DNA from 3 places in the Clostridium perfringens genome. Region 2 is predicted to be linked to each of the others. Evidence: riboswitches for the same ligand, from Rfam matches in the RefSeq annotation. Region 2 holds a riboswitch; each other region holds the start of a gene.

Region 1 (8,291 bases), 990 kb from region 2:
ATATATTTTCTAAGACACTTATCATAATTACAAAACTCTATTATTTTTTCTAGTTTTTTAAGCTCTATAGTTCTTCTAGATAGTTCTGTAGTTGAACTTATTAAATAATCCATGACTCTTATATCTTGCTCTGAATAAAGAAGATAACACTTAGCTAAGCTTCCATCTCTTCCTCCACGGCCTATTTCTTGATAATAATTTTCTATACTTTTTGGAAATGTTGAATGTATTATAAACTTAACATCAGGCTTATCAATTCCCATACCAAAAGCATTTGTAGCAATCATAACCTTAAAATTATCATTTAAAAATTCTTCTTGGTAATAATTTTTTTCCTTATCTTTTAAGGATCCATGATATTTCCCTACACTTTTCCCTCTATAAAGCATATGTTTATAAAGTTCTTCAACTTCATTTTTAGTTGAGCAATAAATTATTCCTGACTCTTCCTCATGTTCACTTATAATTTCACTTATAATTTCTAATTTATCAACTTCTTTTAATACATTTATCTCCAAATTATCTCTACTAAAGCTACCCTTATAAATAAAGGGATTATAAAGACCTAAAAGTTCAATGGAATCCTTCATAACTATCTCTGTAGCCGTAGCTGTAAAGGCTGTAATAATTGGTCTTTTCTTTAAATTACAAATAAATGGTTTTATCTTGCTATAACTTTTTCTAAAGTCATGGCCCCACATTGATACGCAGTGAGCTTCATCAACTACAATTTGTGCAATATTAGCTTTTTCTATATTATCTAAAAAATATCTATTTTCTAATCTCTCAGGTGATACATAAAGAAGCTTAAATTCTCCTTTTATGAATTTCCTAATTATATTTTTAACCTCTTCAAAGTCATTTCCTCCACTTATATAAGCAGCATTAATTCCTAAGGAATTTAAGTTATCAACTTGATCCTTCATAAGAGATATTAAGGGAGAAATAACAAGTGTTGTTCCTTTAAAAATATAAGCAGGTATTTCATAACATAAAGATTTTCCTCCTCCAGTAGGTAATATACAAAATACATCCTTTCCATTTAAAATCTTATCTATTACCTCCTGTTGCCCTTTTCTAAAGTCCCTATATCCAAAAATATTATTTAATACCTCAAACTCTCTTCTCATATCCTTCTCCTAAAATCACTACTTATCTAACTTATATAAAATTAAGACCACATCTAAACTAAGCATATGTAAAATAAAATTTATACCTATTTAAAATTAAGGTTTAGTTAAAATAGTCCTTAAATTATAAATATTATACTATAAAATAAACTCTAAATAAAAAAGAGATTCTATAACTTAAGAACCTCTTTTTGATTATTTCATATTTTAAGTTTAATATTCAAAAATTTTTATTTACTAAGAATATTTAAAAATTCCTTACTTTTTTCTCTTATATTATCACTATTTAACAAAGCAGATATGACAGCTACCCCATCTAGATTTTCTAAAATATCCTTATTTAAGTTATAAGGAGTTATACCTCCAATTCCATAAAGTGGAATATTAGAAACAGATTTTATCTCTCTTAAGGTTTCTAAGGTCATTAATGTTGCATCATCTTTACTATTAGTTGAAAATAAAGCTCCAACACCTAAGTTATCTGCTCCCTCTTTTATAGCTTTTAAAGCTTCCTCTTTATTATGAACAGTAACACCTATAACTGCATCCTTTGGCATTATTTCTCTTGCTATGAAAACTTCCATATCATCTTGTCCTATATGAACTCCATTAGCTTTTACTGCTAAGGCTACATCTATTCTATCATTTACTAAGAATAATGCTCCAAACTCATCACAAAGCTTTTTTAACTCCTTAGCTTCCTTACACATTTCTTTAGTTTTTTTATTCTTTGCTCTATATTGAACAATGGATACCCCTCCAATTAAAGCTTCCTTTGTTTTTTCTAAAAGCTCATTAAAGGGAATTCTATAGTCTGTTACTAAATATAATTTTTTGTAATCTTTATTAATCATAAATAACCTTCTCCCTTTCCTTTATTGTTTCATCATTAATAATTGAAAGTTCATCTAAAAGATTATGCTTAAATGTCATTAACCCTTCTTTTTCTCTTAATCTTTCCTCAGCTAATTCTCCACATATTCCCCATGTAGATACTGCTTTAACCACTTCTTTAAATCTTAAATCTTTATGGTCATAAAAACTTAAAGCTAGTGTTAATAAAGCTCCTAACATACATCCAGTACCTGTAATTTTACTCATTTTATAAGTTCCATTTTTAACACTTGCACTTTCTTCTCCATTAGTTATAAAATCAACCACTCCAGAAACAACTACTATAAGATTTCTTTCTCTTGCATATTCCTTTATCTTATTTTTTGTATTTTCACTTAAAGAATCATCAAAGGAATCTATCCCAATTGAATTTGAAGTTTCACCTATAAGGGTTTTTATTTCAGCTAAATTACCCTTTATAAGTGAAGGCTCTCCCTCTAGTATTAATTTTTTAGCAAAATCTTTTCTAAGTTTTGATGCTTGTACACCTACTGGATCTAAAACAGAGGGAATTCCTTTTTCCTTTGCTATTTTCATAGAAATCATTGATGACTCCATTTGGTAAGGCTCTAAAGTTCCTATATTAACTAATAATCCATTAGCCATTTTTGTTATATCTTTTAATTCATCATGATGGGTAGCCATAAGAGGTAAGCCTCCATAATTAATGGTTACTTGTGCTAAATCATTAACTGTAACATAATTAGTTATCATATGTATTAAAGGATTTTCTCTTTTTAAAACTTCCATTTTTATTCCTCCTAGTAAAATTTATAGAAATGATGTGTTGGTCCAACACCCTTTCCAAGTTCAAAGCCATTTTTTATAGCACCTGTAATATATTCTTTTCCACCTCTCACAGAATCAACTATATTCATTCCCTTTGATAAATTAGCTGTAATAGCTGATGATAAGGTACATCCTGTTCCATGAGTATGCTTTGTATTTATTCTCTCTTCATTAAAAAGAGTAAAGTTTTCACCATCATATAAAATATCTATGGCCTCTCCTTCTAAATGTCCACCCTTAATTAAAACATTTTTTGCTCCTAATTTTTTAAGATCACAGGCTGCTTTTTTCATATCTTCTATTGTAAGTATTTCTCTACCTAATAATTCTTCTGCCTCTGGTAAATTTGGAGTTATCAAAGTAGATATAGGTATTAACTTTTCTATTAAAGTATTTTTTGCATCATCTGATAAAAGCTTAAATCCACTTTTTGAAATCATAACAGGATCTAATACTATTTGAGGCAATTTTTCTACTCTTCCTAAAGCATTACTTATGGCTTCTATTGATTCAATTTTAGATACCATGCCTATTTTTATGGCTCCTACTTCTATATCATTAAAAATAACATCTATTTGTTTTTCTATTATTTCAGGAGTAACATCCATTATTCCAAAAACTCCTTGAGTATTCTGAGCTGTTATGGCAGTTATTATACTCATTCCGTAAACTCCATTAGCAGAAAAAGTTTTTATATCAGCCTGTATTCCTGCTCCCCCCGAACTATCTGACCCTGCAATTGTTAATGCATTAAATAATTTACTCATATTTTTCACTCCTTCTAAAAAAGAAAAAGCATATACAGCCCTAAGGCTATATATGCTTTAAAATCAATTTAAATATATGTGTCTCTTGGGCTTCCCTACGCTGGTATTAACCAGATCAGGTTAAAGGGTCAAGAAATTTCATTTCTAATCTCAGCCAGACACTACTGGCACCCCTAGCTATTTTTTATGCTATTTTCTAATCCAAATGATATCATAGTCACCCTTCTTTTTCAACATACCTTTTTTGAAATTTTTTAATTTAAGGATTATAATCTTAAATATATGATGAAGCTTAGGAGGATATTTTATGGTTAGCTTAGTTTTAGAAGGAGGAACTTTTCGTCCTATTTTTAGTGCAGGAGTTATGGATGCTCTTCTTGATAATAATATAATATTTCCTTACTGTATTGGAGTTTCAGCAGGAATAACTAATGGTTTTTCATATTTTTCTAATCAAAAAGGAAGAAATATTGAAATATTAAAAAAATATAGAAATGATAAGAGATATTTAAGTCTTTCTAACTTCTTTAAGTGTAGAAGCATCTTTGGTTTAGATTTTGTATTTGATGAATTAGCAAATAAACTCTTCCCTTATGATTTTAATGCACTTTCAAATTATAAGGGAAGAGTTTTAGTAGGTGTTACAAATGCTAACACAGGAAAAACAGAATACTTAGATGGAAAAGTTAAAGATGAAAAATATATGGCTTTAAGAGCAACTTGCGCTATTCCTATACTTTTCCCAGCAATAAAAATAAATGGAAATGAATATTATGATGGTGGACTATTAGATCCTATTCCAATAAAAAAAGCTATAGCAGATGGAAATGAAAAACACTTAATAGTTCTTACTAGACCTAAAAGTTATAGAAAAACCTTAGGAAAAAGTAATAAGTTAGCATCTAAAATAGTGGGACGTAAATACCCTAACTTAAAAGATACATTTTTATCAAGACATATAAAATATAATGAAACAGTAAAATTTTGCGAAGAATTAGAAAGAGCTGGGAAGGCGATTATAATAAGACCAAATGAAGATGAAGCTATTGAAAGTTTTGAAAAAGATGTAACTAAATTAGAAGAGGCTTATAACTATGGATATAATGCCTGTATAAAAAACTTAGAAAAAATAAAGGCTTTATTTTAATATTAAGCTCTATTTTAAATCTTAATTTATATTTTAAAATTATTTTTACCATAACTAAAAGAGACTACATAAAAAATTTCATGTAGTCTCTTTTAGTAAATAAAATTAAATTTATCTTTAAAGTCTTTTGCAACTTTCTCTTTCTATTAGTTTTACAGGTAAAACTATTTTCTTAGCTATTTCTCTTCCTGTTCTCATTCTCTCTAAAAGTGTCTCAACGGCAATACTTCCCATATGATCTGTAAAAACTTTTATTGTTGTCAAGGAAGGTGTCAAAAATTTAGCAGTACATATATCATCAAAACCTAATATACTTATATCCTCTGGTATTCTTAATCCTTCTTCAAATATTGCTTTGTAGGCTCCTATGGCCATAGGATCACTAGCTATAAAAAATGCTGTAGGAAGATCCTTCTCTTTTAATACCTTCTTCATAAGTTCATAACCATGCTCTGGTAAAAATCTTCCCTTTAGAACCCACTTTTCTTTATAGTTACCCATTTTCTCCATATATTCTTTAAAGGTTTTCTCTCTGTAATTTACCTTTCTTATGGACTCATTTCCATTATGAGGAATTGATTCACCACCTAAATATCCAATATCTTTATGGCCTAAGGATGTTAAATAATCTAAACAAATATTTACTCCATACTTAAAATCTACTACCACTGAATCGTATTTCCACTCTTCTGGAGAAGAATCTACAAAAATTATGTTCTTAGATAGCTTTTCCATTAAGCTTATCTCTTCTTCTTCAAATATTCCAATAGCTAATATTCCATCTAAATCCCTATATTCTCTTGTTCCTTCATTGATTATCTTTTGAAAATCTATTGGTTTAAATTTAATTTTTTCTTCATTACACTTTTTCTCAACAGCCATTCTTATTGAAAGAAAATATGGATCGTTTAATTCCTGTATTTCTGTGTACCAATAAACTATTCCTATGGTGTAATTTTTTATTTTATTTTTTCTTTCTTTTACTGGTACATAATTTAATTCTTCAGCTATTTCCATTACTTTTTTTCTTGTTTCTTCAGATACGTTAAGCGTTTCATCTAAATTTAAAACTCTAGATACAGTAGCTATTGAAACTCCAGCACCCTTTGCAATATCTTTAATAGTAGCCACATAATCACTCCTTACTTTTCTTATTTTATATTATATATTTTTTTACTAAAATTTTCTAACCTTTTCTTTGTATAATATATAAAATTTAACTAAACAAATATAAAATAATACTTTCTTTATTATTTTTTAACAAATTTCCCTTGTTTTATTTCCATTTTATGTTATAATTTACTTAAAATTACAATAAAGTTTTAAGGTAAAATAGGGAGGACTTATTATGAAAAAGAAAGGTTTAGCACTAATTTTAATTTCAGCTTTAACTATGGGTACTTTAGTTGGTTGTGGTGGAGGTTCAGGCTCTACTGGATCATCTGGTGATACACCAAAAGAAAACGATTCACCTAAGATAGGAGCTACAATTTATAGTTTTGAAGATAACTTCATGTCATACCAACGTAGAAATATAGAAAAACTTTGTAATGGAAAAGCCGAGTTATTAATGAATGACTCTCAAAATAATCAATCTAAGCAAATAGAACAAGTAGACACTATGATAGCTAAGGGTGTTGATATTCTTGCAATAAACTTAGTTGACCCTAAATCTGCTCCTACTGTAGTAGATAAAGCTAAGGCAGACAACTTACCAGTAGTATTCTTTAATAAGGAACCAGACGAAGCTGTTATGCAAAGCTACGACAAGGTTTGGTATGTTGGTACAACTTCTGAAGAATCAGGAATAATTCAAGGAGAAGTAATGGCAGAAGGTTGGAAAGCTAATCCTGCTTGGGACAAAAATGGTGATGGAAAAATACAATATGTAATGCTTAAAGGAGAACCTGGTCACCCTGATGCAGAAGCTCGTACAAAATATTCTATTGAAACAATAAACAAGGCTGGTATAGAAACTGAAGAATTAGCAATGGATACAGCTATGTGGGACTCAACTAAAGCTACTGAAAAAATGGATGCTTGGATTGCTAAAAATGGTGACAATATAGAAATGGTAATCTGTAATAATGATGGAATGGCTTTAGGTGCTATTTCTTCTCTTGAAAAAGCAGGATATTTAGATGGAACTCCTGAAAAGTTTGTTCCAATATATGGTGTTGATGCTATTCCTGAAGCTTTAGATAAAATCAAAGCTGGTAAAATGGCTGGTACAGTATTAAACGATGCTAAGAACCAAGCTCAAGCTCTAGTGGATTCTTGTATGAATTTAGTAAATGGAAAAGAGATAACTGAAGGAACTAATTGGAAACTTGATGATAAAAAATCAATCCGTGTTCCATATGTAGGAATAACTAAGGACAATATAAACGTTGCTGAGGATTCATATAAATAATTTATAAAAAATAAAGGGGCTATATCAAAATTAATTTTGATATATGCCCTTAATAAAACAGGAGGTAAAAAAAGATGAAAGACTCTTCAAACCTGTTAGAAATGCGAAATATCTCTAAAGAATTCCCAGGGGTTAAAGCCTTAGATAATGTAAGCTTAAAAGTAAAAAAAGGTTCTGTACATGCATTAATGGGAGAAAATGGTGCTGGTAAATCAACCTTAATGAAATGTCTATTTGGTATATATCACCCTAATTCAGGAGAAATTTTTATTTCTGGCCAAAAGGTACAATTTAAAAATTCAAAACACGCCTTAGATAATGGAGTATCTATGGTTCACCAAGAACTAAATCAAGTTAGAGAAAGAAATGTTATGGATAATCTTTGGCTTGGTAGATATCCTAAAAAAGGACTTTTTATAGATGAAAAGAAAATGTATGATGAAACAGAAAAAATCTTTAAGGATCTAGATATTAATGTTAATCCTCGTGATAAGGTTTCTACCCTATCTGTTTCTCAAATGCAAATGGTTGAAATAGCAAAGGCTGTTTCGTATAACTCTAAAATAATAGTAATGGACGAGCCTACTTCCTCTTTAACAGAAAAAGAAGTAAGTCACCTATTTAAAATAATAAATAAACTTAGAAGGCAAGGAATAAGTATAATCTATATCTCTCATAAGATGGAAGAAATCTTAGAGATCTCTGATGAAGTTACCATAATGAGAGATGGTAAATGGATTGCTACTGAAAAAGCTTCAGATCTTACTATGGATTTAATAATAAAACTTATGGTTGGACGTGAACTTACTGATAGATTCCCTAAAAAGGATCATATTCCTAAAGAAACTATTTTAGAAGTAAATAATCTTAGTGATGCAAAAAATGAATTAAAGAATGTTTCCTTTAAACTTAGAAAGGGAGAAATTTTAGGAATTGCAGGTCTTGTTGGTGCTAAAAGAACTGAGACCTTAGAAACCTTATTTGGCCTTAGAGAAAAGGGCTCTGGAGATATTATTTTACATGGCAAAAAAGTTGATAACAGTAAGCCTTTTAAGGCTATGCAAAATGGTTTTGCCCTTGTTACTGAAGAAAGAAGACAAACTGGAATCTTTGGAAAATTACCTATAGATTTTAATTCTATAATAGCTAAT
Region 2 (8,291 bases):
AGCTTTACATGATATTAGGATAGAGGATGGGGAATCAGTTGCCCAAATGGATTATATTCTAATAACTAAAAGTTTTATTTTAGTCTTAGAAACTAAGGCCTTAAGTGGAGATATAACTGTAAATGAGTCAGGAGAATTTATAAGATATTTTAAAAATAAAGAAGGAAAAGTTTATAGAAAAGAAGGAATATATAGTCCAGTAGCTCAAAATGAAAGACATGTTAGAGTATTAACTGATTATTTAAAGAAAAATAAAATGATAAAAAAATACCCTATATATTCTTGTGTAGTAATTGCAAACTCTAAAAGTGTAATAAATAAGTATAAAGCACCAAAGGAAATAAAATCACAAATTATAAAATATGATCAATTAACATCTTTTATAAAAGAGAAATTAAACTATCATAAGATAAAGCAAGATTTTAAGGTTTTAGATAAAGTAGAATATTCAATAGGTAAATTTTTATTAGAAAATAATAAACCTATAGAGTTTGATTATTATAAAAAATACTCCTTAAGTGAAGAGGATTTTATAAAAAAAGAGTCAGAAGTGTACAGTGAAGAAAAATCAAACAATGATAATTTTAATGATGAGGTTTTATTTAATAGAGATAATAAATCTTATGAAGGTAAAATATTAAGTAATAAAAATAAAGAAGAACTGAGGAGAAAACTTAAACAATTAAGAATAAATTTTGCAATAAAAGAAAAACTTCCTCCTTATTGCATTTTTAATGATGAGACTCTAAATGATCTTTTAGATAAAATGCCAAAGAATAAAGAAGAGCTTATGAAAGTTAAGGGATTGGCTAAGGTGAAGGTCAATAAATATGGGGAAGAAATATTAGGAGTTTTAAATTAAAATGGAATTTTTAAAGAAGCATGAGTTATGGTTATTAATAATTAATGTTATTTTGTTTCTTGCAATAACTTCAGTACAGTCTCAAATAAATAAAATAATATTTTTTATAATATTTCTTTTGAATAATATTCTTATTTATTTAGTACAAAAAAATAATTCAAATAAATAGGTTTCATGTTAATGGGTTAAAAGAAAAATTTTAGTCGTTTTTACTTAGTCTTTTATATGTTATAATTGGATAATATTCAATATAATAAGGGGGAGTAAGTATGCCTTTTACCCTAGCGCATCCAGCAGCTGTGGTTTTTTTAAAGAATAAAAAGTTTAATTTTACAGCTTTAATTTTAGGGAGTATGGCTCCAGATTTTATATATTTTCTTAATTTTAGACCTTATGGAAATTTAGGACACCAAATATTAGGCTTTTTTATATTAAATTTGCCTTTATGTATTTTATTAGCGTATATTTTTCATAACTTTATAAAATCTCCACTTATAAGTCATTTGCCGAGACCTTTAGATAACTGGTATGGTTACTTAAGAACAGAACAATTTGGCTTGCATTCATGGAAAGAAGTAATTGTTTTCATATATTCGGCTTTATTAGGAATGATTACCCATGTTTTGTGGGATGGATTTACTCATAAAACTGGATTCTTTGTGCGTCATATCACTTGGCTTAGACAAAAAATTATACTATTTGGTGGAGAAGAAATTTATATATATAAGTTAGTTCAACATACAAGTACTGTTATTGGAATAATTATAGTGTTATTTTTCTTATATAAACTTAGGGATAGTAATACTAGAATTTTGTGGGGACATAAAAGTTTTAAGGATAAGTTTATATATGATTTAATAGTTATAATAACTGCAATAATAGTTTTAGTTTTAAGTTACATAATATTTAAATACTTAAGTATTCCTTATGGGATTGGAAATTTTGTAGTTTCAAGTATAAATGGAATTTTTATTGGAATTTTAATTGCTTCCTTTAAAAAATAATTTGTAAAAAGATATATTTTTATTAGTTTATTCTTTAGGTTTAGACTAAAAATAAGGAATAGTATTATCTCCATAGATTAGGTGGATTTAAAGTCTAAATGATATATTAATTTTAATTGTAAAGTTCACTTACTATTCTTTAAAATGGTATAATATAGCTATTAAGGATGAATTGAAAGGGAAGAAACTATGGATAGAATGCTTTTATTACAAAATATATTGGAAGCATTAGTGTTTGTTATATCAACAATTCTATTTGCTGTTTTATATGGATTAATTGATAAAAAAATAAGGTTAACTGATAAAATGTTTGGAGCTTTTAAAATAGAGCCTAAGTGGGAATGGATTATCCACATAGTTATAGCTTTAATTTTAATTGTGTTAGTTCATTATTTTGGAGTTTATATATTTAAGATATGGAACTTAGCAACTGTATTTATAACAGGTGCTATTGCTGGAATTTGTATATATAACATGAATAGAAATAATTTTTAAAAATAATTTTAAATAAGTAAAAAGTAACAGGTTAGAGAGATTAAACCTGTTATTTTTTTATAGAAAATTAAGTTTTTCTATAAAAAAATTCTTAATAAAAGTAATAAGTTGTAAATGTAAGAATAAAGAAAATATATTAACAAAATGTTAATAATACAACTTTCAATTAAGAATATGGATGATTTACACATTTGTTAATAGGGGGATTTTAAAATATAATTTTTACTAAAGATGGAGGTGAATTTTATGGCGGGAGAACAAAGAGTGAGAGATGTATATATTCAATATGATAAAAATGGAGAAACACCTAAATATGAAACACCATTAGCCGCAGGAGCAGACCTTTTTGCAGCAGAGGATATGGTTATAAGACCTTTTGAAAAGGTTGCAATTCCACTAGGGTTAAAGTTTGCAATTCCTGATAATATGGAGCTTCAAATTAGGGCTAGAAGTGGACTTTCTTTAAGAACAAACTTAAAAATTTCAAACTCAATAGGAACTATTGATGCTGATTCAGTTAGTGATATATCAGTAATTTTAGAAAATAATTATAATATAGCCAATCTTCCTTATGAGATAGCTAATGATATAAGTATATTAGATGATTTAAAAAATAATTATACTGAAGTAAGATTAAGCGACTATTTAGAATCTAAAGGACATGATATAAGTTCTTATGAGGATGAAGGAAAAAAAGCTTATAAAAAGTTATTAAAAACATATATTTATTTAGATAAGAACGGAAATCCATATGGAACTATATACATAAAAAAAGGAAATAGAATTGCTCAGATGGTTTTAGCAAAATATTATAAAGCTAATTTTATAAAAACAGATGATGTTTCTAAACTTAAAAGTGTAAATAGAGGCGGTGGATTTTGTCATACAGGCTTTTAAAATTCCATTGTTTTGTAGAGAAAACTTAAATTATAATATATAAATCGGAATAGTTAGGAAAGTTTTAGAATGAGATAGGAACTTATTCTAAAGCTTTTTTAATTTCTACTTATATTTTACTTGGTTTTAATTTAGTATATTTTTTATATTTAGCTTAAATAATTATTAAGTATATTATTACTTATTTTTATAAATTTACTTGAAATTGAAAAAAATTGATAGTATAATTTAAAAAAAGTGAATATTTAATCGTAAGTGCTAGGGGTGCATTTTATATGCTGAGAGGATAATATCTATCTAACCCTTAAAACCTGATGTAGTTAGTACTACCGTAGGGAAGCATAAACTGTTGTTTATTTATATTTATACTTTAAAAAGTTATAAATGTATCTATATAAGTGTTTATTAAGCTTGCCTTATGGCAAGCTTTTATTTTTTATAAAAAAATAGGATCCTATATTAATTTAACTGCGCAGTTAAAAAATTAAAATAAGGAGAACTAATATGAATTATACAACTCAAATGGATGCTGCTAAAAAAGGAATAATAACAAAGGAAATGCAAGTAGTTTCAGAAAAAGAAGGAATTAATATTGAAACTTTAATGAATTTAATGGCTGAAGGAAAAATTGTAATACCAGCTAATAAAAATCATAAAAGTATAAGTGCAGAAGGTGTTGGACAAGGGTTAAGAACTAAAATAAATGTTAACCTAGGAATTTCAAAGGACTGTGCCAATATAGAATTAGAGTTAGAAAAAGTTAAAAAAGCAATAGATATGAATGCAGAATCTATAATGGATTTAAGTAATTATGGTAAAACTTATGATTTTAGAAAAAGACTTGTAGAAGTTTCTACGGCTATGATAGGAACTGTACCAATGTATGATGTAGTAGGTTTCTATGATAAAGAGCTTAAAGATATAACTGTTGATGAATTTTTTGAAGTTGTAGAAAAACATGCAAAGGATGGAGTTGACTTTGTTACTATACATGCTGGATTAAATAGAGAAACAATTGAAACTTTTAGAAGAAATAAAAGACTTACTAATATAGTTTCTAGAGGAGGATCTCTTCTTTTTGCATGGATGGAATTAAATAATAGAGAAAATCCTTTCTATGAATATTTTGATAGATTATTAGATATATGTGAAAAGTATGATTTAACTTTAAGTTTAGGGGATGCTTGTAGACCAGGTTCAATAGCTGATGCAACTGATGCTGTACAAATCAAAGAATTAATTACTCTTGGAGAGCTAACAAAAAGAGCTTGGGAAAGAAATGTACAAGTAATAATAGAGGGTCCAGGGCATATGGCAATGAATGAAATAGAAGCTAATGTTTTATTAGAGAAAAAATTATGCCATGGAGCACCATTTTATGTTTTAGGACCAATAGTAACTGATATTGCACCAGGATATGATCATATAACAAGTGCTATAGGAGGGGCTATGGCAGCTTCTTATGGAGCAGATTTTCTTTGTTATGTAACACCAGCAGAACATTTAAGACTTCCTAATTTAGAGGATGTAAGGGAAGGAATAGTTGCCACAAAGATAGCGGCTCATGCAGCTGACATAGCAAAAGGAATTTCTGGGGCAAGGGACATAGATAATAAAATGAGTGATGCTAGGAAAAGACTAGATTGGGACGAGATGTTTTCTTTAGCTATAGATAGTGAAAAAGCCATTAGATATAGAAAAGAATCTACTCCTGAACATAAAGATAGTTGTACAATGTGTGGAAAAATGTGCTCTATAAGAAATATGAATAAGATTCTAGAAGGAAAGGATATAAATCTTTTAAGAGAAGACTAAAAATATTAGAGATATATTAAAAAATATTATTCGAGACTTTTAATATATCTCTATTTTTATTCTTAAATACGAACTTTAATTAATAAAAACAATATAAATACGTCTAAAATCATCTAAAAAACGAATTTTTAAATAATTTTAAATATTGACAATACGTATTTAAGGTGGTAATGTTTAATTAACGAATGATTAATTTTTAATCATTAATAATGTTCGTGTTTTGAATGGGGGATTAAAATGTCTGGTATTAGAATGGTATTTGTAGAAAAAAAAGCTGGTTTTAATGTAGAAAGTCAGATATTACTTAAGGATTTTAAAGATAATTTAGGGATTGAAGCTTTGGAGGATGTAAGAGTTTTAAATAAATACATATTAGGAGATATGGAAGAAGAACAGTATGTAAGAACTGTAAATACTATTTTGTCAGAAGCTCCAGTAGATAGAGTATATGAGGAAAATTTTGAAATAGGACAAGATGAAATAGCTTTTGGTGTTGAATATTTACCAGGACAGTATGATCAAAGAGCTGATTCAGCTTCAGAGTGTATAATGCTTCTTACTGAGGAGGAAAAAGTTCCTGTTAAATCATCAAAAGTACTTATTTTAAAAGGGAATTTAAATCAGGAAGAGATAAATAAAATAAAATCTTATTACATTAATCCTGTTGATTCAAGGGAAGTTAGTCCACTTTCAAAAGTCTTAGAAGAAAACTTAGAGGAACCTAATGAGGTTGAGATTTTAAATGGCTTTTTAGGTTTAAATGAAGAGGGACTTAAAAATTTCCATAGAGAAAAATCTTTAGCTATGAGTTTAGAAGATTTAAAACTAATAAGAGATTATTTTAAATCAGAGGATAGAAATCCAACAATAACTGAGATTAAGGTTATTGATACTTATTGGTCAGATCATTGTAGACACACAACTTTTGAAACAATAATAAAAGATGTTTATATAGAAGAGGGCAAGTATTCTGAACCTATTAAAAAGGCTTATGAAGATTATAAAAATTCAAGAGCCTATGTTTATGGGGAGAACTTAAATAATAAAGAAGTTAAGTTAATGGATTTAGCCACAATAGCCATGAAGGAGCTAAGAAAAAGAGGAAAACTTGATGATTTAGATGTTTCAGAAGAAATAAATGCTTGTTCTATAAATATAGAAATAGAAACAGATAAGGGAACTGAAGAATATCTTTTAATGTTTAAAAATGAGACACACAATCACCCAACAGAAATAGAGCCTTTTGGAGGAGCAGCCACTTGTTTAGGGGGAGCTATTAGGGATCCCCTTTCAGGAAGAAGTTATGTTTATCAAGCTATGAGGGTTACAGGATCAGCAGATCCAACAGTTGAAATTTGTGAAACTTTAAAGGGCAAATTACCTCAAAGAAAAATAACTTTAGGAGCTGCTCATGGATATAGCTCATATGGAAATCAAATAGGCCTTGCAACTGGACAAGTATCAGAAATTTATCATCCAAATTATGCGGCTAAGAGAATGGAAGTAGGTGCAGTTATAGCTGCCACGCCAAAGGAAAATGTAATAAGACTTGAACCTTCAAAGGGAGATATTGTAATACTTCTTGGAGGAAGAACTGGAAGAGATGGTATTGGTGGGGCTACAGGTTCTTCAAAGGAACACACAGAAGAATCAATAAATCAATGTGGAGCAGAAGTTCAAAAAGGAAATGCTCCAACAGAGAGAAAAATTCAGAGACTTTTTAGAAATAAAGAAGTAGCTCAAATGATAAAAAGATGTAATGACTTTGGAGCTGGTGGAGTATCAGTAGCAATTGGAGAATTATGCAGAGGAATTGATATAGATTTAAATAAAGTTCCTAAAAAATATGAGGGATTAGATGGAACTGAACTTGCCATATCAGAATCTCAAGAAAGAATGGCTGTTGTTATTTCCTCTGAAAATGCAGATAGATTTATAAAACTTTCAGAAGAAGAGAATTTAGAAGCTACAATTGTGGCTGAAGTTACAGATACTGATAGGTTAAGAATGAATTGGAAGGATAAAACTATAGTTGATATAAAGAGAAGTTTCTTAGATACAAATGGGGCAAAACAAGAAATTTCTTTAAAAGTAAAATCACCAAGTGTTTATCCATATGAAGTTAAAAACTTTGACGTTAAAGAGGAATGGCTAAAATCTTTAAGAAATTTAAATGTTTGTAGTCAAAAAGGATTAATTGAGAGATTTGATTCAACTATAGGTGGAGGAACAGTTCTTATGCCTTTAGGAGGGAAGTATCAATTAACACCAGCAGAGGGTATGGCTGCTAAAATTCCTGTCTTAGGAGGAGAAAGTAAAGATGCTTCTTTAATGACATATGGATTTAATCCTTATTTAGGAGTATGGAGTCCATTCCACATGGCATTTTATTCAGTTATTGAATCAGTAACTAAAATAGCTGCTATGGGAGGAGATTATAAAAAAGTTAGATTAACTTTCCAAGAATATTTTGAAAAATTATTAAGAGATGAAGAAAAATGGGGCAAGCCTTTTGCAGCATTACTAGGAGCTTATAAGGCACAAATGGATTTAGGATTACCTGCAATAGGTGGAAAAGATTCAATGTCAGGAAGTTTTGGAGAGTTAAATGTTCCACCAACTTTAGTTTCCTTTGCAGTAGGTCTTGAAAAGGCTTCAAGAATTATTTCACCTGAGTTTAAAAATATAGGATCAACTTTAGTTCTTATGAAAGGTGAGAAATTAGAAGATGGAACTTTAGAAATGGAAGGATTTAAAAATAACTTAGAAAAACTTTATGAGTTAATAGGAGAAGAAAAGGTGGTTTCAGCATACTCTCTTAAGTTTGGTGGGGTATCAGAGGGAATTACTAAGATGTCACTAGGAAATAGAATTGGGGCAATATTAAATAATATTTCTAAAGAAGAACTTTTTGGATTTAATTATGGAAGTTTAATATTAGAGGTTAAAGAAGGGGTTAACCTTGAGGATGAGTTTAAGGGAACTAATTATAAGGTTATAGGAAGCACAATAAAAGATGGGGTTATAAAATGTGAAGAATATGATTTTGAGGTTTCTTTAGAGGAATTAGAAAAAGCTTATGAAGAAAAGCTTGAGTATGTATTTAAATCTAAAACTGAAGATAAAGAAGAGTGCGTTTCAGACTTAATAAATAATGATAAAGACGGGGCTAATATTTTAGATAATGGACAAATGCATATAGAAGAAAAACTTAAATC
Region 3 (8,291 bases), 1.3 Mb from region 2:
CAAGGTATTAAGAATGCCAGGTGGGTATGGAACAAGAAAATATTATAAGGATCCTTCTCTTAAAGAATTTGACGATACATTACAGGAAAATGGAATAATAAATGTTGATTGGAATGCCTTAGATGGTGATGCAGAGGGAAAACCATATTCTACAGAGGAAATGCTTAATTATGTGAAAAAAACATCAAAAGGAAAAAATCATGTAGTTATTCTTATGCATGATGCAGCAGGAAAAGAAAAAACCGTAGAAATATTACCACAAATAATAGATTACTACAAGAATGAAGGATATGACTTTAAAGTTATAAAAAACACTTCTAAGGAAGAAAATAATAGCAATCAAAGTGAAAATAATAAAGATAAATCAAGTAAATAGTATAAGAAAACATCATTAGAAAATACTAATGATGTTTTTTATTTTTTATCTATATTAAGTTTCCATTTCCAAAAGGATTCATTAGTTAATTCATATATGCGATTCTTTTCTTTACTTGTAAAATCTTTGCTAGAAAAAATATCACTAATCTCCTTTTCAAGTAACTCTAAATATATTTTTTTATCTTTTAGGTTCTCATAAATTTCTTTTGAAAAGTCATTTGTTAGATTTTTTTTCTTTTTTGAGTTTCTAAGCCAGCTACATTGTTCTTTAAAATGAATTTCAGAGATCATTTTATTACTTTTTGCTTGAACTTCTTTTATATTATCAATATTCATAAAAACTCCTTTCTGAAAGAGAGATTATATTATATATTCTTCCATTTTATAGAAAATCCTTTGTGGAAAATATAAATATAAATTTTTCTTCCTTGAAAAAATTTAACATATAATTATATAATAGAATTTAAAAAGAAGGTGATTAAAATATGAACAGTTTTAATATAGAAAAACAATCAATGTGGAAATGCATAACTAAGAATAAATTAATTTGTAATGAAAGTGATACTTTAGCAATAATACTACCAGGCCTTGGGTACACCCTAGATAAAGCACTTTTAGATTATTCTAAACAGCTTATTTTAGATTTTAAATTTGATTGTTTAGGAATAGAATATGGATTTCAAGTTAGTAGAGAAGCTTTTAATAGACAGGATGAAAATGATATAAGAGAATTATTACTTGAAACTCTAGATATTATTTTTAGTGCCTTAGAACTTAGAAGAGGAAAATATAAGAGAATTATTCTTATAGGTAAAAGTCTAGGTACAGTATTACAAAGTAGAATAGATAAAGAAATTAAGGAAAATTATGATATTCATATTAAAAATATTTATTTAACTCCTATCAATGAAACCTTTAAAGAGAAATTAGATAAAGAAGGATTAATAATAACTGGTACTAAGGATACTTTAATATCTTCAGAGAATTTGGAAAAAATAAAATCTGAGGGATTAAGAGTATTAGGAATAGAGGATGCTGGCCATTCATTATGTATAAAAGGAAATGTATTAAGGAGCATTAAAGCTTTAGAAATAATAATTGAAAATATAAAAGATTATGTTGAAAGAATGTAAATATAACTCATTAAAATAATATTTTACATAGGTATTATTTTAAAATAATAATAAATAAAAAATGGAGTGATCATTTTGAAATATACAAAGAAGGAAAAAGAGGAATTAAAAAAAGTCTTAACTGAGGAAGAATATTATGTTACTCAAGAAAATGGAACTGAAAGACCTTTTACAAATGAATATTGGGACTTTAATGGAGAAGGAATATATGTAGATATAACTACTGGAGAGCCTTTATTTACTTCAAAGGATAAATTTCACTCTTCTTGTGGATGGCCTGCCTTTTCAAAACCAATAGATAGAAGCATAATAAAAGAAAAGGTAGATAAAAGTCATGGAATGATTAGAACAGAAGTTAGAAGTAAACTAGGAGATTCACATTTAGGCCATGTATTTTGTGATGGACCAGAGGATTTAGGTGGATTAAGATATTGCATAAATTCTGCTTCTTTAAAATTTATTCCAAAGGAAGAATTAAAGGAAAAAGGATATGAAGAATATTTAGAGCTTTTTAAATAAAGTTAAGTATTTTTAAGATAAGGATATAATAAAGGAAATAGAAAAGTAGGTGTTTTAATGGGATTCTTATTAAACAATGATGGAGAAAATGATTTTCTTTTAGCTGATACTTATTCAAAGGATGATATCTTTTGGATAACTTTAAGAGGATTAATATCTAAAGGGAAAATTGATGAGGCTGAGGATATGCTTTTTAAAGAGGCAGAGAAAAATCCTTCTATGGAAATATATGAAATAGGAGAGAAAATGTATAGCTTATTAGCTAATAAAAGTGAAGAAGAACTTAAAAAATATAATTTCTCCAAAGAGGAAATTGATTTAGGTTTAGAAGATTTAAAGAGATTAATAGATAAACATAGCTTATAGTCTACTGTATATAGCAATAAATCAAAATAAGGGGAGATAGTTATGAGAAGTTTAAATAAAGAAGTTTTTCTTAAGAAATATCCTCATGTAGAAGAATATATAGAGAAAAATAAAATTGAATTTGAAGATTTACAAAGGATATATAAGGATTTTGTAAAGTTTGAGGGTTCTTATTATAATCAAGCTGATTTTATAGCCAATATACTTCGTTCTAATGAAAATGTTCATTCTGTTAAATCAAGGATAAAAAATCCAGATAGATTAATAGAAAAAATAATTAGAAAAACAGAAGATAGAAAAGAAAAGTATGGTGAAGATTTTTATTTTAATGAAGATAACTATAAAAATGAAATAACTGACTTAATAGGAATAAGGGTTTTACATATATTTAAGGATCAATGGAAGGATATACATGATTTCATAATAAAGACTTGGAATGTAATTGAAATAACAGCAAATATAAGAGATGGAGATGATAGAAGTATTTTTGATAATCTAGGTATTGAAGTTATATCAAGACAATCAGGATATAGATCAGTTCATTATTTAGTTGAACTAAACTTTACCCAAGATAGTACAACAATAGCTGAGATACAAGTAAGGACTATTTTTGAGGAGGGGTATGGAGAAATTGATCATAGACTAAGATATTCCCATCAAGAGATACCAGAGATCTTAAAATCTAATCTTTTACTTTTTAATAGAATTGTAGGAAGTGCAGATGAAATGGCTTCCTTAATAAATATGCTAAATAATAATTTAGATGATAAAGACAATTATTATGAAACTAAATTAAAAGAAAAGGATGAAGAAATAAGAAAATTAAAAGAAGAAATTGAAAAGTTAAAATAATTTAAATGGGCTACATTTATGTATCTTATAAATAAAACTCATAAACATTTACTGAAATTATTAATGAATTTTATTTTTAAGATTTAATGTAGCTCTTAATTTTTAGAAAATATAATGTTAATAAAATATTAACTAAATGTGAATAGAAATAAAATAAATAAGGGGTTTTAATAAATTTTGGGATAATTTAAGAAAATTCAAACTTTGATTTTATAATCTTTAGGTAGTAAAATGAACATAGTTCACTGTGAGTTTTATTAATGGTATTTAAAGAAATAATATTAATAAAAGTCACACTTAGAATAAGTAAAAACTTACGAAAGGGTGATAATAATGAAGAAAAAATCAGTTGGAATTACCATGGCTGTCTTCTTGTTAGGAATCTTCATGGGAGCTATTGACTCTGGTATAGTTTCACCAGCAAGAGATATAATAGCTGATGGATTAAAAGTTTCACAAAATGCTAGTGTTTGGGTTGTAACAATATACACCTTAGCATATGCAGTATCAATGCCTCTTATGGGAAAACTTTCTGATAAGTATGGTAGAAAAAAAGTTTACATGGTTTCAATAACTCTATTTGGACTAGGTTCTTTACTATGTGGGGTATCAGATTACGTAAATAGTTATACATTCTTATTATTCTCAAGAGTTATAGAAGCAATAGGTGGCGGAGGTATAATGCCAATAGCTACAGCGTACATAGGAACATCATTCCCAGTTGAAAAAAGAGGTTCAGCTTTAGGGATGATTGGAGGAGTATATGGAATAGCAACAGTTGTAGGACCAACCTTAGGTTCAGGAATACTTTCTATTTTTGGAGATAAAAACTGGGGATTTTTATTCTTAGTAAATGTTCCAATCAGTATAATAATATTACTTATGGCAACTAAATTAGAAGAAAATACTTCTGCACAAGGAATTAAGAAATTAGATGTTTGTGGTTCAGGAGTATTAACAATATTAATTTTATCTTTAATGTATGGAGCTACAAACTTAAAATTCTATGATTTTGCTAATTCAATAAAATCACTAGATGTTTGGCCATATCTTTTAATATTTATAATATCAATTCCAATATTAGTTTGGGTGGAAAAGAAAGCAGAAGATCCAGTAATAAACTTATCTTACTTTACTAATAAGGAAATAGCTATAACTTTAATATTAAGCTTTGTTGTAGGTTGTGGATTAATGGCAACAGTATTTATTCCTCAATTTAGTGAAAATATATTAAGAACACCAATGGGTAGTGGTGGATATATAGTTACAATATTTGCAATATTTGTAGGTATAGCAGCACCTTTAGGTGGAAAATTCATAGATAAAATAGGAGTTAAAAAAGTACTATTAATAGGTATGTCTTTAGTTATCATAGGAAATCTTTATCAAGGATATGTAACAACTAAACATCCAGGTATGGTTAACTTAATAATAGGTTTAGCTATTATGGGATTTGGTTTAGGATTCTCTATGGGAACACCAATAAATTACTTAATGCTTAGTTTAGTACCAGATAATGAGGCTACAGTTGGACAATCAGCAGTATCATTAATTAAATCCATAGGTATTGCAGTATCACCAAATATTCTTATTAACTTTATATCAGATGCAGGTAGAAGAGTACCAGAAGCATTACAAAAAGTTATGCCACATGTAGATGGAATGTCTAATATAATGTCAAATAGTGGTGGAGCTTCAAATGTTGCTAATTCAATGGGAAATGCCAGCGTTACTAATATATTTAGTCTTATAAAAGGAATGGTACAATCACAATTTGCAGCTTTAGGAGACAAATTTGCAAATAATCCTCATATGAATATTGATATGATTGAAAAATCATATATGCAAAGTTTAGATGGAGCTAAAGATGCAATAGAAACTGCATTCCAACAAACTATGAATACAGGATATACTAAATTATTCTTAACATGTGCTATTATAGCTTTAATAGGATTAATATTAACAGCTATGTTAAATAATAATTTAATAACAATGAAAAATAGAAGATTAGAAAAGAAGGAAAAAACTAATTGATAAAAAATGTTTTTTGAGTTATGATAAATAAAAACAAATAATTTTAAGATATTGCTAGGGGTGCTGTAAAAGGCTGAGAGGGATAATAAGTCCTAACTCTAATAACCTGATTTGGTTAATACCAGCGTAGGGAAGTATATTTTAAGTTGTGATTTTTCATATTAGAAAATATTATTATGATTAATTAGAGAATATATTTTTAAAAGGTTTAGCAATATTGCTAAACCTTTTTTTGTTGGTATAAAAGTCTTAAGAATATAGAAAAGAGGTGAAGGTATGATTGTTAATGGTAAGAAAGTAGAAAAAGGTGAACTTAATACAGTTTATGATTTACTAAAAAGTTTAAATGTAAATAGTAAGAGAGTTGTTGTAGAACTAAACAAAGAGATAGTTAATTCCTGTAATTATAATGAAATCTTACTTAATCATGAAGATGTAATTGAGATTATTGCCTTTGTTGGTGGAGGATGATTAAGAAGTATTTAAGAAGTCTAAACAATAAAAGGTGAGTGAAAATAAAAGAGAAAAAAGATAAGAGGGACCTTTATGAATATAAAGATTAATGAAAAGTGGAGAGAGGTAAAAGAAAATTGCACAGTATATTCTTTAAAAAATAAAGAATTTCCTGATTCTCATGTTATAGTTTTAAATGGATTTCCACTTGTAGAAGATAAGAAACTTAAGGATGGAGATAGGATTGTCTTTATAAAAAAGGGAATTATGCCTAATAAAGAGGAGTTAGAAGAACTAATGGTATCTAGGCATACACCAGGTATTCATGAAAAACTAAAAAGAATTAAGGTTTTAATAGCTGGATGTGGAGGCCTTGGATCTAATATTGCTATTTCCTTAGGAAGAATAGGGGTTGGAAGTATAAGCTTAGTAGACTTTGATATAGTAGAACCTTCTAATTTAAATAGGCAACAGTATTATATTGAGGATATTGGAGAATTTAAAGTAACTGCTTTAAAAAGAAACTTAATTAGAATAAATCCTTTTATAAAAATAGAAGCTTTAAATCTTAAGCTTTCTGAAGATAATATGGGTATTTTACAAGGCGCTGACATAATAATAGAAGCCTTTGATAATCCAGATTATAAAGCCTTATTAGCTAATTATGTTCTAGGTAATATGAAGGACAAATTTTTGATTTCCTCTTCAGGAATGGCTGGTTTTTATGATTCAAATTTAATAAAAACAAAGCAAATAACAGATAATTTTTATATTTGTGGAGATTTGGTAAATGAAGCTAAGGAAGGCTGTGGATTAATGGCTCCTAGAGTGGCTATATGTGCAAATCACATGGCTAATTTAGTTATAGATATAGCTGTTAACAAAATAGAATTTTAAAAATAAATAATAGTAAAAATAGAGTGGATTTTAAGTGCTTTTTAGACAGAGTTTATATATAAAAAATAAAATACTAGTCTAAAATATGAAGAAATAAGAAGAGTAGTGAGTAGAAAAGGGGAATTTTTTATGGACAAGTTAATAATAGGTGGAGTAGAGATAAAAAATAGACTTTTTGTTGGAAGTGGTAAATATCCTTCAAATGAAATAATAAAGGATATTTTAGAGGGAAGTGGCTCTCAAGTTATAACTTTAGCCTTAAGAAGGGTAGATTTAGATAATAAGGAAGAGGATATTCTTCAAAATATACCTAAGGATGTAATACTACTTCCTAATACTTCTGGGGCAACTAATGCAGAGGAGGCTATTAGAATAGCAAGGATAGCAAGAGCTATGGGATGTGGAAACTGGATAAAGATAGAAGTTATATCAGATTCTAAGTATTTGCTTCCAGATAATGAAGAAACCATAAAGGCAACTAAGGTATTAGCTGATGAAGGATTTATTGTCCTTCCTTATATGTGTCCAGATCTTTATGCAGGAAGAAGATTAATAGAAGCTGGAGCGGCAGCTGTAATGCCACTTGGTGCACCAATAGGAAGTAATAGAGGGTTAAAGACTAAAGAATTGATTCAAATAATGATAGATGAATTAGATATTCCTATTATAGTTGACGCAGGTATAGGAAAGCCATCACAGGCTATGGAAGCTATGGAAATGGGAGCTGCAGCTTGTTTAGTTAATACTGCCATAGCATCCTCAGAAGATCCTATAAATATGGCTAGAGCTTTTAAAATGGCAGTAGAAGGTGGCAGATTAGCTTATGAAGCTAAAATGGGAAGAGAATCAAAGTTTGGAAATGCTTCATCTCCACTTACTGGATTTTTAGATTAGGAGATGATTTAATTGAGTTTTTATGATGTAGTAGAAAAATATAGAGGTTTTGATTTTTATGGATATTTTGATTCTGTAAAAAAGGAAGATGTATTAAGAAGTATTTATGAAAGAAAGAAGAGACCAGAGGATTTACTTAATTTAATATCTCCTATGGGAGAAGAGGTTTTAGAAGAAATGGCTCAAGAAGCAAGAAATCTCTCTTTAAAATATTTTGGAAGAACAATATTACTTTATACACCTATGTATATATCAAATTATTGTGTAAATAAGTGTTCATATTGTGGGTATAATGTAGAAAATAAAATATGTAGGAAAAAATTAAATCAAGAAGAAATAGAAAAAGAGGGGGAAGCTATTTCAAAGGATGGATTTAAACATATTCTAATATTAACAGGGGAAAGTGAATATCATACTCCAGTAGAGTATATAGAAGAGAGCATTAAAACTTTGAAAGAGAAATTTCCTTCAATAACCATTGAAATATATCCAATGACAGAAGAGGAATATAAAAAGGTGGTAGAAGCAGGTGCAGAAGGGCTTACTGTATATCAAGAGACCTATGATGAAAAAGTATATGATAGGGTTCATGTGGCTGGTCCAAAGAAAAATTATAAATTCAGATTAGAAGCTCCAGAGAGAGGAGCAGAAGCTGGAATGAGAAGCATAAGTATAGGAGCCTTATTAGGATTAGCTGATTTTAGAATAGATGCCTTCTTTACAGCAATGCATGGAAAATATTTAAGAGATAAGTATCCTCATATA

What was found. Region 2 has a riboswitch for thiamine pyrophosphate ahead of thiC (phosphomethylpyrimidine synthase ThiC). Riboswitches for the same ligand answer to the same signal wherever they lie in the genome.
Positions count from the first base shown of each region.
Region 1: linked by a shared signal. The riboswitch ahead of thiD (bifunctional hydroxymethylpyrimidine kinase/phosphomethylpyrimidine kinase) and the one ahead of thiC (phosphomethylpyrimidine synthase ThiC) in region 2 are both predicted to bind thiamine pyrophosphate.
Region 3: linked by a shared signal. The riboswitch ahead of thiS (sulfur carrier protein ThiS) and the one ahead of thiC (phosphomethylpyrimidine synthase ThiC) in region 2 are both predicted to bind thiamine pyrophosphate.

Region 1 covers NZ_CP065681.1:1,785,408-1,793,698, reverse strand. The annotation lists gene recQ (DNA helicase RecQ) at 1-1,130, opposite strand, end outside; gene thiE (thiamine phosphate synthase) at 1,361-1,984, opposite strand; gene thiM (hydroxyethylthiazole kinase) at 1,977-2,774, opposite strand; gene thiD (bifunctional hydroxymethylpyrimidine kinase/phosphomethylpyrimidine kinase) at 2,786-3,580, opposite strand; TPP riboswitch at 3,656-3,765, opposite strand; gene I6G60_RS08680 (patatin-like phospholipase family protein) at 3,888-4,727, shown strand; gene I6G60_RS08675 (LacI family DNA-binding transcriptional regulator) at 4,845-5,858, opposite strand; gene mglB (galactose/glucose ABC transporter substrate-binding protein MglB) at 6,076-7,140, shown strand; gene mglA (galactose/methyl galactoside ABC transporter ATP-binding protein MglA) at 7,215-8,291, shown strand, end outside.
Region 2 covers NZ_CP065681.1:2,775,879-2,784,169, reverse strand. The annotation lists gene I6G60_RS13030 (NERD domain-containing protein) at 1-862, shown strand, start outside; gene I6G60_RS13025 (DUF4184 family protein) at 1,132-1,866, shown strand; gene I6G60_RS13020 (hypothetical protein) at 2,056-2,361, shown strand; gene I6G60_RS13015 (dUTP diphosphatase) at 2,608-3,258, shown strand; TPP riboswitch at 3,509-3,613, shown strand; gene thiC (phosphomethylpyrimidine synthase ThiC) at 3,763-5,073, shown strand; gene I6G60_RS13005 (phosphoribosylformylglycinamidine synthase) at 5,311-8,291, shown strand, end outside.
Region 3 covers NZ_CP065681.1:1,484,342-1,492,632, forward strand. The annotation lists gene I6G60_RS07300 (polysaccharide deacetylase family protein) at 1-376, shown strand, start outside; gene I6G60_RS07305 (hypothetical protein) at 415-714, opposite strand; gene I6G60_RS07310 (alpha/beta hydrolase) at 864-1,511, shown strand; gene msrB (peptide-methionine (R)-S-oxide reductase MsrB) at 1,587-2,030, shown strand; gene I6G60_RS07320 (DUF6483 family protein) at 2,088-2,396, shown strand; gene I6G60_RS07325 (RelA/SpoT domain-containing protein) at 2,439-3,248, shown strand; gene I6G60_RS07330 (MFS transporter) at 3,582-5,282, shown strand; TPP riboswitch at 5,329-5,432, shown strand; gene thiS (sulfur carrier protein ThiS) at 5,559-5,753, shown strand; gene thiF (sulfur carrier protein ThiS adenylyltransferase ThiF) at 5,829-6,632, shown strand; gene I6G60_RS07345 (thiazole synthase) at 6,762-7,526, shown strand; gene thiH (2-iminoacetate synthase ThiH) at 7,539-8,291, shown strand, end outside.